Regions from separate parts of the Paenibacillus sp. FSL H7-0918 genome, predicted to be linked through region 3. Evidence: riboswitches for the same ligand, from Rfam matches in the RefSeq annotation. Region 3 holds a riboswitch; each other region holds the start of a gene.
What was found. Region 3 has a riboswitch for cyclic di-AMP ahead of MHI15_RS26070 (KamA family radical SAM protein). Riboswitches for the same ligand answer to the same signal wherever they lie in the genome.
Positions count from the first base shown of each region.

Region 1 (3,112 bases), on a different contig from region 3:
ATCTGGAACGAAGTACAATCAGGCGTACACCTGGATTCCATTCCTCCCACCGTTGCTCCATCTTATGAATGTCTTCTTCATCAAAGCCTACATACACAGCAACAACATTATCTGTTAGAGACTTCGCATAGCTGATGGAATGTAATACAGCACGTGTAACCCCTGCAACAGGAACAACTACAGTACTTCCTTTAATTACAGGTTTATCCGTAGCCGGACATATACGCAGTTGATCCGCAGTGTTCAAATAGTGCTTATGAATACGGTGGAACACGAACATTACAGCAGGTAAGAAAATGAATGCCATCCATACGCTCGAGAATTTAGTAATGATAAATATAAGCGTAATCGTCAATGTAGTCAGCATACCGATGGTATTTACTACAAATCTTTTCACCCATCCAGCGGGTCTTGTTTTGATCCAATGCACCATCATCCCCAGTTGGGATAAGGTAAAAGGAATGAACACGCCTACCGCATATAGTGGAATCAAACCTTCCGTATTCCCATGGAATGCAGTCACAAGTATGATAGACATAACTCCTAGAAAAATAATGCCGTTTGAGAAGCCAAGGCGGTCACCACGGACCATAAATGCATGTGGCAGATATTTATCTTTTGCAAACATAAAGGCAAGCAGCGGAAACGCTGAATATGCTGTATTAGCTGCCAAGAACAAAATCACTGCTGTAATCCCTTGAATGAAAAAGTACAATCCGCCACGGCCAAAGGTCGATTCAGCGATCTGAGAGACAACCGTAGCCTTTTCATCTGGCACAATCCCATACCAATACGCCAGCACAGTGATTCCGGTAAACATAAAGCCAAGGATAAGTCCCATGATCATTAGCGTCTTGGCTGCATTCTTCTCAGCGGGTGCTTTAAAGTTTGGGATCGCATTAGATACGGCCTCAACCCCCGTTAGGGCTGAACAACCAGAGCTAAACGCTTTTAATAGTAGAAACAAACTTACATTAGATACGGCGCTGCCTATTTCAGGAACATTCGCATGCGCGCCACCCATTGCATATTTAACGATACCGGAGATAATCAGAACAACAATCGAAACCACAAACAAATACACTGGAATTGCGATAAATGAAGCCGATTCAGTCACTCCGCGAAGATTAATGATTGTTAATAAAACGATAACAGATACAGCGATGAGAACAGTATGATTATGAAGACTTGGAAAAGCCGATGTGATCGCATCCGTCCCTGCCGAGGCACTAACCGCTACGGTAAGAATGTAATCCACCAATAATGAACCCCCAGCGAGCAGCCCTGTCGGAATACCAAGATTACTCTTGGCTACGATATAAGCTCCGCCTCCTTGCGGATAAGCAAAAATCGTCTGCCGATAGGATAAAATCAGGATGGCCAGCAGGCCCAATACGGCTAATGCAATTGGCAGGGAATACCAGATGGCAGTAAACCCGGCAGCCACTAGTACAATCAGAATTTGTTCCGTTCCGTAGGCTACAGACGAGAGCGCATCAGAAGACAGAACAGCCAGTGCTTTAACCTTGGATAACTTTTCATGATCGAGTTCATTCGACTTCATCGGACGTCCGATCAATAGTCGTTTTACCTTGCTTACCATGGTGGATACAGTTCCTTTCTTTGGGAGCTGAAACGGAATTTCCGTGCGCTGTTTTCATCGGTGGATTTCATAAATGCAGACACAAAAATAAGCATACGGAAATGATCCGCATGCTTATGCATGGTCATTTTCCCACCTTGCTTACGAGGTTAGCTGGCGGATTCGGGCTGTGGTTATAGCCCTACGGAAGAGGTCTGTTCGACCCGGTTCCGATTCACCCCATTGGCATGAATGCCAAGTTTGGTTCCCCCGTTTTTCCTAAGAAAATTCAGCGCATATTCAACTTCTCACAAGGTCTAATATTAGTCTACAAAGTGCCTACAGTAAAGCGTTGAAAAAAATGAAAAAAGAATGAAAAAACATCCAATAAGCTCAAATATAGCGTCTTATTGGATGCTCTCTTTCATTATCTTCAATTATCCCTCTAGCCCGTGATTTTAATACCTTTTCAGCTTTTTTGTACCTTCCAAAGTTAAAACTAAAATCCTAAGCTCTCCTCAGCATCTACTTCAATCACTTCTTCTTCCCTACGTCCATACCAAAGAAGGAGACTTATTAGAGCAAACGCTATTAAAGCTAACAAAGGAATCGTTATAAATCCGAAGTAGTTCAAGTAATCTTTATTACAAGGAACACCAACTGTACAAGGTAGAACTTTACTTAACGCTGGAATCTTCTGTTCCGCATAATGATAGATTGAGATACTGCCACCAATCAAACTTAATGGAAGCACATAAGGAATGATGCGCTTATCTCCACGGAAAGTGGCAATTCCCAACAAAAATAACTGCGGATACATAAAAATCCGCTGAAACCAGCAAAGCTTACAAGGTTCATACTTCAAGACTTCACTTAAATACAAGCTACCAGCTACAGCAACCAAAGAGACGAACCAGGCCAGATAGAGGCAGTTACGCTTGCAAAAAGATAGGAATTTTGTCACTTTGCCTCCACTGCTTTTGCGGCGGTGTTAATTTCAGATGTAATCGCTTCAATATCGAAAGGTTCAGCCGTTTTCACTCCATTAATGTAGAGCGAAGGCGTAGTTGTCACGCCTGCGTCAGTTGCCAACTGAATGTCTTTCTTCAGCTCATCTGCATAAGTTTTCTCTTGGATGTCTTTACGCAATAGATCGTAATCGATCGCTAATTTCTCTTTTTCAGCAAGGCTTACCAAGAAATCCTCAGTGGCCCATTCCACACTCTCATCCCCTTGCTGCGCATACACAGCATCATAGAACTTCCAGAATTCATCCTTATTCTGATGGTATACAGACAATGCAGCTAGTGAAGCTGTCTCAGAGTCAGGACCAACGAAAGCCATATTTACAAAGTAAAGAGCTGCTTTTCCCTCGTTGACAAAATCTTGAACAATTTTCGGTTTCATGGAGCCAGCAAATTGGGAACAAGCTGGACATTTGAAATCACCAAATTCAACAAGCTTAACAGGTGCATCCTCATTACCAATCCTAGGTAGCTCACTATAATTGAATTCTACCGGTTCTCCTGT
Region 1 is NZ_JBBOWJ010000003.1:155,094-158,205, reverse strand. It holds gene MHI15_RS20625 (APC family permease) at 1-1,603, opposite strand, end outside; cyclic di-AMP (ydaO/yuaA leader) riboswitch at 1,728-1,887, opposite strand; gene MHI15_RS20620 (disulfide oxidoreductase) at 2,082-2,546, opposite strand; gene MHI15_RS20615 (DsbA family protein) at 2,543-3,112, opposite strand, start outside.
Region 1: another riboswitch for cyclic di-AMP. It lies ahead of MHI15_RS20625 (APC family permease); the one in region 3 lies ahead of MHI15_RS26070 (KamA family radical SAM protein).

Region 2 (3,112 bases), on a different contig from region 3:
GGTTTGCTGCGAGAGCTGGATTGGTCAGACTATGTGGAAGAGCAGCAAGCGGCTGCTACGATTCTCACTATTCCTGCTATGACTGTAATGGAAGCTGCTCAGTATATTAAAAGTAAGCTAGGCATCTCTTATGTACGCGCTGCTGGTGACCTGTCTCTGTCCTGCAAACGCGTAGGGATATTAATAGGTTACAGGGGAGGCGGGATGATGGCTATTCCGCTTTTTAATGATCACAATCTTGATTTAATTATCGCTGGAGAGGGACCAGAGTGGGAGACTCCGGAATATGTGCGGGATGCAGGGCACCAAGGCAGATCTAAAGCGCTCATCATGTTAGGTCATGCGGAGAGTGAAGCACCGGGGATGAAATATTTAGCTGAAATCTTAGCAGACAAATATCCCATGCTTCCTACCCGGTTCATTGCTGAACAACCCATCTATCAGATGGTTTAATCTGGGGAAATTAAGAGTACGGAATAAATAAACATATTATGGAGAAAATGAAGGGAAACAGGTCACTGAGAAAGGAGTGTTTCAATGGAAATTCCTTTGGAGGCTGATGAAGTATTAAGTCGGATCAAAAAGCTGCAAAGCGACGGAAGCTCGATCAGTAAAAAACAAGTAAAGCAAAGCGACCCAGAGCTTATGAGAAGTGCGCTGTTCTTTTTTCCAAGCTGGGAGCATGCATTGAAAAACGCCGATCTTTTGTAGCCATAGTATTGTAAAAGGAAGCTAAGTGGACAGGGGGAGATCTCTGATTCTGCTTAGCTTTTTTCTTTTTTATGAAATCATTCGTGCTGTTCATGTGAAATAATATTAACAAGCTTGCCAAACGGATCGGGGACATAGAAACGACGAACACCCCAAGGTACAGAAACTGGCCCAATATTGGTATTGAAGATTGTCGTTTCTTATTAAATAGGAAAGTACTGGTGAATCACCCCCTTTTTCGCTTGCTTCAGAGCAGTTTTTCTAAAGAAAACGAGTAAACAAGAGCAAAAGAAAGAGAAAATGAAGAGTATGCTTAATATGAAATGAAAAGCATTGCTTTCAACATTATTTTGACCAGAGCCCTCCTTTACAAGAAAACCTTACAAGAGTATGATTCATCTCAGAACTGAGAATTATCTTAAATTTACAATTACATAAGCAATCCGCTTAATTTCCGTTTCTGGAAAGCGGGGGAACCAACAACTGGCAGCCGATGTGAGAGTCGGCACTGGTTATGGGGTGAATCCTGTTCCGGGTGCATAATATGCATCCCTGCAGGTAGGGCAACTCTCACTGCCCGAATCCGACAGCTAACCTCGTAAGCGTATGGAGAGAGGATGAATGGCGTGTTTAGTGATGAATAGCCACAGAGAATCCCTCTGTGGTTTTTTGCTGCGTTTTTAAGCAGATATAGTCGTAGAATTTATTATGAAAGAGGTGTTACCTTTGCCTATCGCTAAACTGAACGGAACTTCGCTCTATTATGAAATCAATGGAACTGGCACTCCGGTTGTGTTTATCCATGGACATGGATTAACACACAGTATGTTCAAACCACAGCTGGAGTATTTTTCCGATAAATATAAAGTGATTTTGTGCGATTTACGGGGGAATGGCAAGTCTGGTAAACTGCTGGAGGCCCCACATGAGATTATTGAGACGCAATGTCTGGATCTGATTATGCTGTTGAATGACCTAGGTATCCGTGAAGCAGTTTTTGTAGGAATCGCCTATGGTGGCTTAGTCGTTCAGCATATTGCCAAACAATATCCTGAGCGTGTAAAAGCCATTGTGGTCGCGGATAGCTTTTGTAGGACTCACGGATCAACAATAGTAGGGAAAATACAAACTATGGCAGCATATTGCAGTTTACTAATGTATTATCTCCCAAGCGAGCTGGTGTTGCCTTCGATTCGGATGATGTACCGAGAGCGCTGGAGTCTGGCCTACAATGAGATTAGAAGAGGACTGCTGGACAAACGCCCCCGGGAGTTATATCGGCAAAGGCTGGCTACGAGCCATGTTGATTACACCAGATGTTTAAAGGCTTTTAAACGTCCTGCATTATGTATTGTGGGGGACTTTAATGAATTTGGAGTGAATTGTATGAAGGAAATGGTGTCTCAGCTGCCGCAGGCGCAGTTGGCGATTATTCCGAACGCATTAGATCCAAGTAATCTGTGCCAGCCGGAGCAATTCAATGCGATTCTTCAGCGTTTCTTAGAGAAGCAGCAGGGCAGTCAGCAGATTAGCTGATCTATAGGGAGACCTTCACAAGCGAAGCGTTTAAGTGAGAAAATAGGCGTCCCATAGCCAGGGCGGAATGAGCTGGCTATGGGTCGTCTTTCTGGGAAGAACTTTAGGGGAATTCTCCCTAAAATGAAGGAGATTATGGCTCCTAGAACGTAGATTAGGGAAATCCTCCCTAATAATAGGATGTTTTTAGCCATAAATGGGTATTTGCATGAATTTTTAGGGAGGAATTCCCTAAAAACCTCATTTTAAAGCGATTATCGATGAACATTAGGGAGAATTTCCCTAATATAATGGATATCTAACTAAAGGCTGGCTCATCCGTAGTGAAATCTACGAATGAGCCAGCCTTTGGTTATTTTACTAACCGATGGATGTTGAACATTTACAAGCATATTGTACCTAGAACGCCACTTAATGTCCCTACCCTACCACAGCACCAAATATAGCTCACCAGACGTGGGAAAGAACAATAGACTCTAAATAGTTATAGAAGGAGGCGTAGTAAGCAACGCATCTGCTACTCTTGCATTTTGTACAATGCGATCTACTCGTGTAAGATTAAGATAATTCATACTAAAGGAGCTGAGTCATGATGTCTCAAGCTGAAACTATAAAACTGACTTCATTATCTTCAAAAGGGGGCTGCGGCTGCAAAATCGGTCCCGCCGATCTCATGCAGGTTATTCGTAGTCTGCCACCAACTGTTCCTAACCCGGATCTACTAGTAGGTCTTGATACTAGTGATGATGCAGGGGTGTATCGTTTAAGTGATGAATTAGCGTTAGTGCAAACTGTTGATTTTTTCACGCCGATCGTGGATGATCCCTATTCATTTGGTCAAATTGCAGCAGCCAATGCATTAAGC
Region 2 is NZ_JBBOWJ010000001.1:2,095,135-2,098,246, reverse strand. It holds gene MHI15_RS09470 (Nif3-like dinuclear metal center hexameric protein) at 1-453, shown strand, start outside; gene MHI15_RS09465 (hypothetical protein) at 538-711, shown strand; partial or broken gene MHI15_RS09460 (glyoxalase) at 789-899, opposite strand; cyclic di-AMP (ydaO/yuaA leader) riboswitch at 1,146-1,332, shown strand; gene MHI15_RS09455 (alpha/beta fold hydrolase) at 1,438-2,247, shown strand; gene selD (selenide, water dikinase SelD) at 2,840-3,112, shown strand, end outside.
Region 2: another riboswitch for cyclic di-AMP. It lies ahead of MHI15_RS09455 (alpha/beta fold hydrolase); the one in region 3 lies ahead of MHI15_RS26070 (KamA family radical SAM protein).

Region 3 (3,112 bases):
ACCCAGGACTATACCCTTCTCATATTTACTGGAGGGAACGGACAATTGAACCTCGATGATCAAAGCGTGATACTAAGTACGGATAAATGTTATCTACTATCTCCTGGAATCTCCTATAGTACGGACAACCAGGAGCTGACGTTGTATTATTACCTCATCACCTTTACAGCAATTTATACAACCGAGCATCCTAAACGATATTCTGGAGAGCTGCTTTCCGGCAGACGGGAGTTAATTGTGCACCCGTTCACCAAGGTAATCCGACTAGTCGAAGACCTGCTCATGAACAGGAATAACACCGATGATGTACAACAATTCAAGCGACAATTAAAATTCCAAGAATTGCTGCTGCTACTTTTTGAGCATAATTACCCTTCCAAACACCTGCCAAGTCCTACGGAATCCGTAGAAAAGACCATAACATTCATTCAGGAGCATTATACAGAGAGTATCACCGTGAAGCAGTTAGCTGAACTGGCGGGAATATCAATCTGGCAATATACACCGATCTTTCAGCAGCTTACGGGTAAAAAGCCGCTTGAATACCTGACGGATCTGCGCATTAATCATTCCAAACGATTCCTGCAGGAATCGACTGAACCACTGCGGGAAATCGCCAGACTGGTCGGCTTCTCGGACGAATACTATTTCAGCCGCCGCTTTCGGCAAAAAACCGGAGTTACACCCGGACAATATGCACATCAGAAAGGTCGTAAGCTTACCGTCAAGGATTGGACGGGTCATGAGGTGGAGATTCCAGAGCGAGCGAAACGTATTGTCTATCATGGCGAAACACTTGGCGACCTTCTCGCGTTAGGCGTAAAGCCTATCGGTGGAGATGAAGCGTTCGCCCGGAACAGCGTCTATAAACATCGGCTTAAGAAGCTCGCCAACGTCGGGTTTCCACTGGACCCGCAGTTGACCGCTTCCCTAAACCCAGATTTGATCATTTTGGCAAATAGTGATGAAAGAGCCTACAGAGCAGTTTCTGGTATCGCTCCGACACTCACCTTTGATTCATTTGCGCCTCTCGACAACCGAATGCGGACATTAGGCAGTTGGCTAGGTAAACAGCGCGAAGCCGAAGCATGGCTGGAGTCATTCACAATCAAAAACGCTGCCATGTGGCAGCAGCTTTACACGACAACCCTCCAAGTTGGAGAAACCGCCTCTGCTTTGGTCTATGATCATGGAGATCATCTGTATGCTATGGGAATGTCCGGATTCTCCACTGCGCTTTATGCCCCTTGTGGTTTACAACCGACCGAAGAGATCCAGGCCATATTGGACGAAGAGTTAGGGTTCGCCGAAGTTGATCCAACACGACTGCCTGCCTACGCCGGAGATCATATCTTCATGCTCATTCCGGAACGCAAAGACTCGCGAGCTGCGATGGAACGATTACTAGACAGTTCACTTTGGAACAATCTCCCGGCAGTACGTCAGGGACATGTTTATCTGCTCGACGGAAGCAAATGGAACTCTAGTGATGCGTTAACCCGGGAGAAGCTGCTAACGCTGTTGCCTAAACTACTCGGCGGAAGTAGCGCTAGCAATTAAAGGTGAATCTAGGATTCTCTTTTGACTTTTCAAAACTTCATAGGGTATACTTTATCTACGCTTAATTTCCAACTTTTACAGTTGAAAAGCGGGGGAACCAGTTAATTGGGGCGAATCATTGAGCATTAGAATGTAGGGTACCATCTTACCCGAGTCCGTCAGCTAACCTCGTCAGCAGTGGATGGGTCTGCTTTTCATGTTATTTACATAACCAGAGACCCTTGCTAAGGGTCTCTTTTTGTGCTTTTTTTGGACCCTGCTGGCAGTAGATTGGCCTTTGACACTAAGGCTCCCTCATTTCTCACACTACGAGACAAAGGAGAGATGTACGTGCAAAAGGTAAAGTACTTCACGGATATTAACAAAATAGCTATGTTGTCTGAGCTGGAAAAAGAGAATCTGAAAGAAATTACGGACAAGTTTGTTTTTCGTGTAAATGACTACTATCTGTCTTTAATTAACTGGGATGATCCAAATGATCCCATCCGTAAGCTGGTTATTCCTAACGAAGGTGAACTGCTGGAGTATGGGCGCTGGGACGCCTCCGATGAGGACACGAATTATGTGGTACCTGGTTGTCAGCACAAGTATAGAACAACTGCACTACTGATTGTATCCGAGGTCTGCGGGGCTTATTGCCGCTACTGTTTCCGTAAGCGTCTGTTCCGAAATGACGTGAAAGAGGCGATGGCTGATGTCTCTCCGGGCTTGGAGTATATCGCAAATAATCCGGAGATTAACAACGTACTTCTTACGGGCGGGGACAGTTTAATTCTCTCCACACCGAAGCTAAGATCCATTATTGAAAATCTAAGAAGCATTGAGCATGTTAAGATCATTAGACTGGGTTCCAAAATTCCCGTATTTAATCCGATGCGGATCTCTGAAGACGAAGAGCTGCTGGAGCTGATTCGTACTTACTCTACCGAAGACAAACGAATCTATGTTATGGCGCACATCAATCATCCTCGTGAAATCACACCTGAAGCCAAAAAAGCATTTAAAGCTCTCCACAACGCAGGGGCAATTGTCGTAAATCAGACCCCCATCCTCAAAGGCATCAACGATGATCCCGTTATTTTAGGGGAACTACTGGACCGGCTTTCATGGGCTGGCGTTACACCCTACTACTTCTTTGTGAACCGGCCCGTAGCCGGAAACCGGGATTTCGTATTACCGCTCGAGCAAGTCTATCAAATTGTAGAAGAAGCCAAAGCCAGAACCTCAGGACTTGGCAAAAGAGTACGCTTATCCATGAGCCACACCTCAGGAAAGATAGAAATTCTCGCCATTGATAACGGGAAAGCCTATCTCAAATACCATCAATCCAGAGATCAGGAATACGGAAAATTTATGATTCTAGATTGTCCAAAGGATGCCGAATGGTTCGATGACCTGCCTGGGAATGAGCAATATTGGACCCCACCTGTGAAAAAAAACGATACTATTATTTCTGTTAATGATTTATCAGGCGAGCCTGCGGATTTAATCTGTAAATAGATTTAATCGACTCTGTCATAGGATATTTCTTCATCACCAACAACAAAACTCC
Region 3 is NZ_JBBOWJ010000004.1:237,327-240,438, forward strand. It holds gene MHI15_RS26065 (AraC family transcriptional regulator) at 1-1,560, shown strand, start outside; cyclic di-AMP (ydaO/yuaA leader) riboswitch at 1,609-1,752, shown strand; gene MHI15_RS26070 (KamA family radical SAM protein) at 1,885-3,060, shown strand.

Region 4 (3,112 bases), on a different contig from region 3:
GAATCACAGCTTATCCCTCCCCGTATCCTCAACTACACCTGCGCACCAGCGCATAAAGCCATAAAATAACCCGTAAATTACAGCTAACGAAGCCACCATATACAGATCCATCATATCTTCCGCACTCCTTCCATTATCCTTGATGAGGTGATCTATCGATTAGAAAATCAGCATCACCACTATGGGAATAGATTACATAGCTCGCACCAAGTCTTTTATAGACCAATCTAGGATTTATTGAACTTGTAATCACAAAAATCGGCTGTGTCGTCCAGGTACGGCACATCTGAATATAGCGGCAGCAAAGCGGAAAGCTGCTCTCAAACAGATATACCCTGCCTACCGGGAACGATGGGCGAAACCAAGTGCTCTGATGGCGGGTATCCACTAGAATAACCTGCTCAATCCCGAGCTCCTCAAGTAAAGCTTTCTCAGCCACATTGTTGGTTAATCCCGCCATCTTAATACCCCTGAACTTCAGAAGTTTAATGAAATGTTCTCCCGCCTTTGTAGGCGCACATACAAGCACATATTCATTCTGATCCGTCATCTTTTTTTCTCCTCCTGCTCATTTACAACAAGGAGGCAACGAAAATCTCCGAAAGGATGTTGACCTATCGTCATTTTCGGGCACAACCTAAAGCTCGGTTGTGTCACGTCATTAGACGCTGCCTTACAAATACCGCTAATGATGAATTTAGCGACCTCTTAGGGGAGGCCTCCATAAATGCTTTGCTTCTAAGAGCACAGCAAAAAGCCACAAAGGATCTCCTCTGTGGCTCGCTAGCGGTCACATTGCACTCATCCTCTCTCCATACGCTTACGAGGTTAGCTGTCGGATTCGGGCGGTGAGAGTCGCCCTACCTGTATAGATGCGAGCTCACTCACACCCTCTACAGGATTCACCCCATAATCGGCTTCCGACTCTCACATCGGCTGCCGATTGTTGGTTCCCCCGCTTTCCTTATCGGAAATTAAGCGGATCAAATATTCGATTGTCGTTGAAACAGGAGTAATCATACTCTTATGCACGAAGACTTGTAAAACCTGAATGATGCCAAAATAATGCAAATTAAAAACTATTTTCCCATTAGATAGCGCTTACTTGATATCTAATCTCTCTATATCTCTTGTTTACTCGAGTTTGGAGCGTTTAATCGCTATCTATAATACATGTGATTTTATTCACCTTTTTAGAGCGAAAATACTGCAAATTCCCATTATAGGTAGAAACGCAAGAAGCTGAGGCTGAGCGAGAAAGAGGCGCGATAACACGCCATAAATACCTATTTACCTCGTTTTTCAGTCGTAGTCGGCAGGATATGGTTAAAATTGCTCTAAAAGAACATTTTCCGTTTTTTACAGAAAATCTTGAAAAGAGTATGATTCGGGTTGAATCTAATTCATGAAAAACAATCAACGCTGAGTTCCTGCATTCGCAGGGAACGGGGGAACCATCAGGCCACCTGGCCTACTTGGGGTGAATCCAAAGGAGACTGCATAAGTCTCAATAGGTAGGGCGACTCTCACCGTCCGAATCCGACAGCTAACCTCGTAAGCGTAAAGAGAGAGACCCTTGATCCGCCACGCTTTGGCCCAGGTATATCTGCCTGTAATCCAAAACCGCAGCAGAGGTCCTCCTCTTGCTGCGGTTTTTGCGTTACCTAAGCTTATTAGGTGATAGCACGCTGGATGGGGTGAATGTTTTGAAGCACTATTATTTAGGGATACATCAAGGGCTGCTTGAGCCGATAAGTCTAAATTACGTTTGTTTCGGGGCCTTGTGGTTCGAAGAACATAATCACAGGTACATTGTAGGCTATGCATTTGGCCAGAACCAGATCCAAGCCCTTCGCCAGTTCAGCACACCTTCTTCTTGTAAAGACTGTTTAGACTCTAAGATTGTATATGAGATATATAAAAATATTCGAGAACAACAGCAGCAGCAGGATTGGTCATCACACCAAAAGCTCCCGTGGTTTACAGCCTTCAAGGAGCCTTGGAAAGATGTAAGCGCCGGTTGGTATGTCTTGAGATCCCGCAGCACCTTTCCCTTACATCTATCTGTTATACGAAAAGAGAAGTTCCGACTATGGCTAGAGCATACCGCAGTCTGTGAGAATAAAATGGAAATGCTCGCTTGTGTAGAAAGGGCTAGTGTCACTCATCATGTAGACTTAAAGCTTTTGGAAATCTAAGGAGGAACCCTACTATGGACCAGCGCAGACTATCCCGCATTGAAGTATTTGTATTGGATGAACCCGAGCCTATTCACTATGGAATGGAAGGGGCTGAAGGCTGCCGTTATGGTATTCTGAAGCTCACCTGTAAGGGAGGCTGCAGTTGGGGGGCTTGTCTGATCTCTGCCAACACCAAAAATTTCGATCTCATTAAATGGAGTTCTTTTTTACGGGCCATCTGTCATTGCCGTCTTGAAGAAGCGCTGGATAAGGTCCGCCGCGAAGGTTCAGATTGGGAGCAGGTTAAGCTTGAGCTAGTTCAGGGTGCTTTGCAGGATTTAAAGGCCAAGCTCCAGGGTAAATCCTTGGCAGGGCATATTCAGCAAGGGCGTCTGTACAGTGTTGCAGCAGGGGGGAGCAATTCCAGAAGTGAACGGCTCTACTACAAGCCTTCAAAAGCTTTATCCACTGCCTCCCAGCAAAAACACAGTTGCCCGGAACCAGACACCGCCGATCTCATCAATAAATCCATCTCTTACTTTTCTATATTATAGATTCAAGCAAATCTCTCAATCTGAAAGGATCGTGTTCACCATGCCTGACCCCTTACCTCCCGAGTCCACCTACAGTACTAAATTTGCAGAGTGTGTTCAAAAGTATACTAATGAAGTCTACGTACTTAGTTCCATGTTGTTAGAACAATCTAATGAGGCAGACAAGATTACTATCCGCACCTTCATAGAGCTTCATAAAATATATCGTCAGGATGATTTTGATCCTCAGTTATTCTCTATCCACGCTTACCGCACTTGTATTCACCAGTGTGCTGATTCTTTTGCCCGGCGCTCGCTTCTATCGGCTAAGGCATTACCTTGGGAGGAACAGCTTGTGAAGGTATTGTGGTACGGCTTAAAGCTGCCTCTTTCTCAAAT
Region 4 is NZ_JBBOWJ010000006.1:195,795-198,906, reverse strand. It holds gene kdpF (K(+)-transporting ATPase subunit F) at 1-7, opposite strand, end outside; gene MHI15_RS29670 (hypothetical protein) at 134-550, opposite strand; cyclic di-AMP (ydaO/yuaA leader) riboswitch at 802-991, opposite strand; cyclic di-AMP (ydaO/yuaA leader) riboswitch at 1,411-1,575, shown strand; gene MHI15_RS29665 (hypothetical protein) at 1,644-2,198, shown strand; gene MHI15_RS29660 (hypothetical protein) at 2,213-2,734, shown strand; gene MHI15_RS29655 (hypothetical protein) at 2,868-3,112, shown strand, end outside.
Region 4: another riboswitch for cyclic di-AMP. It lies ahead of MHI15_RS29665 (hypothetical protein); the one in region 3 lies ahead of MHI15_RS26070 (KamA family radical SAM protein).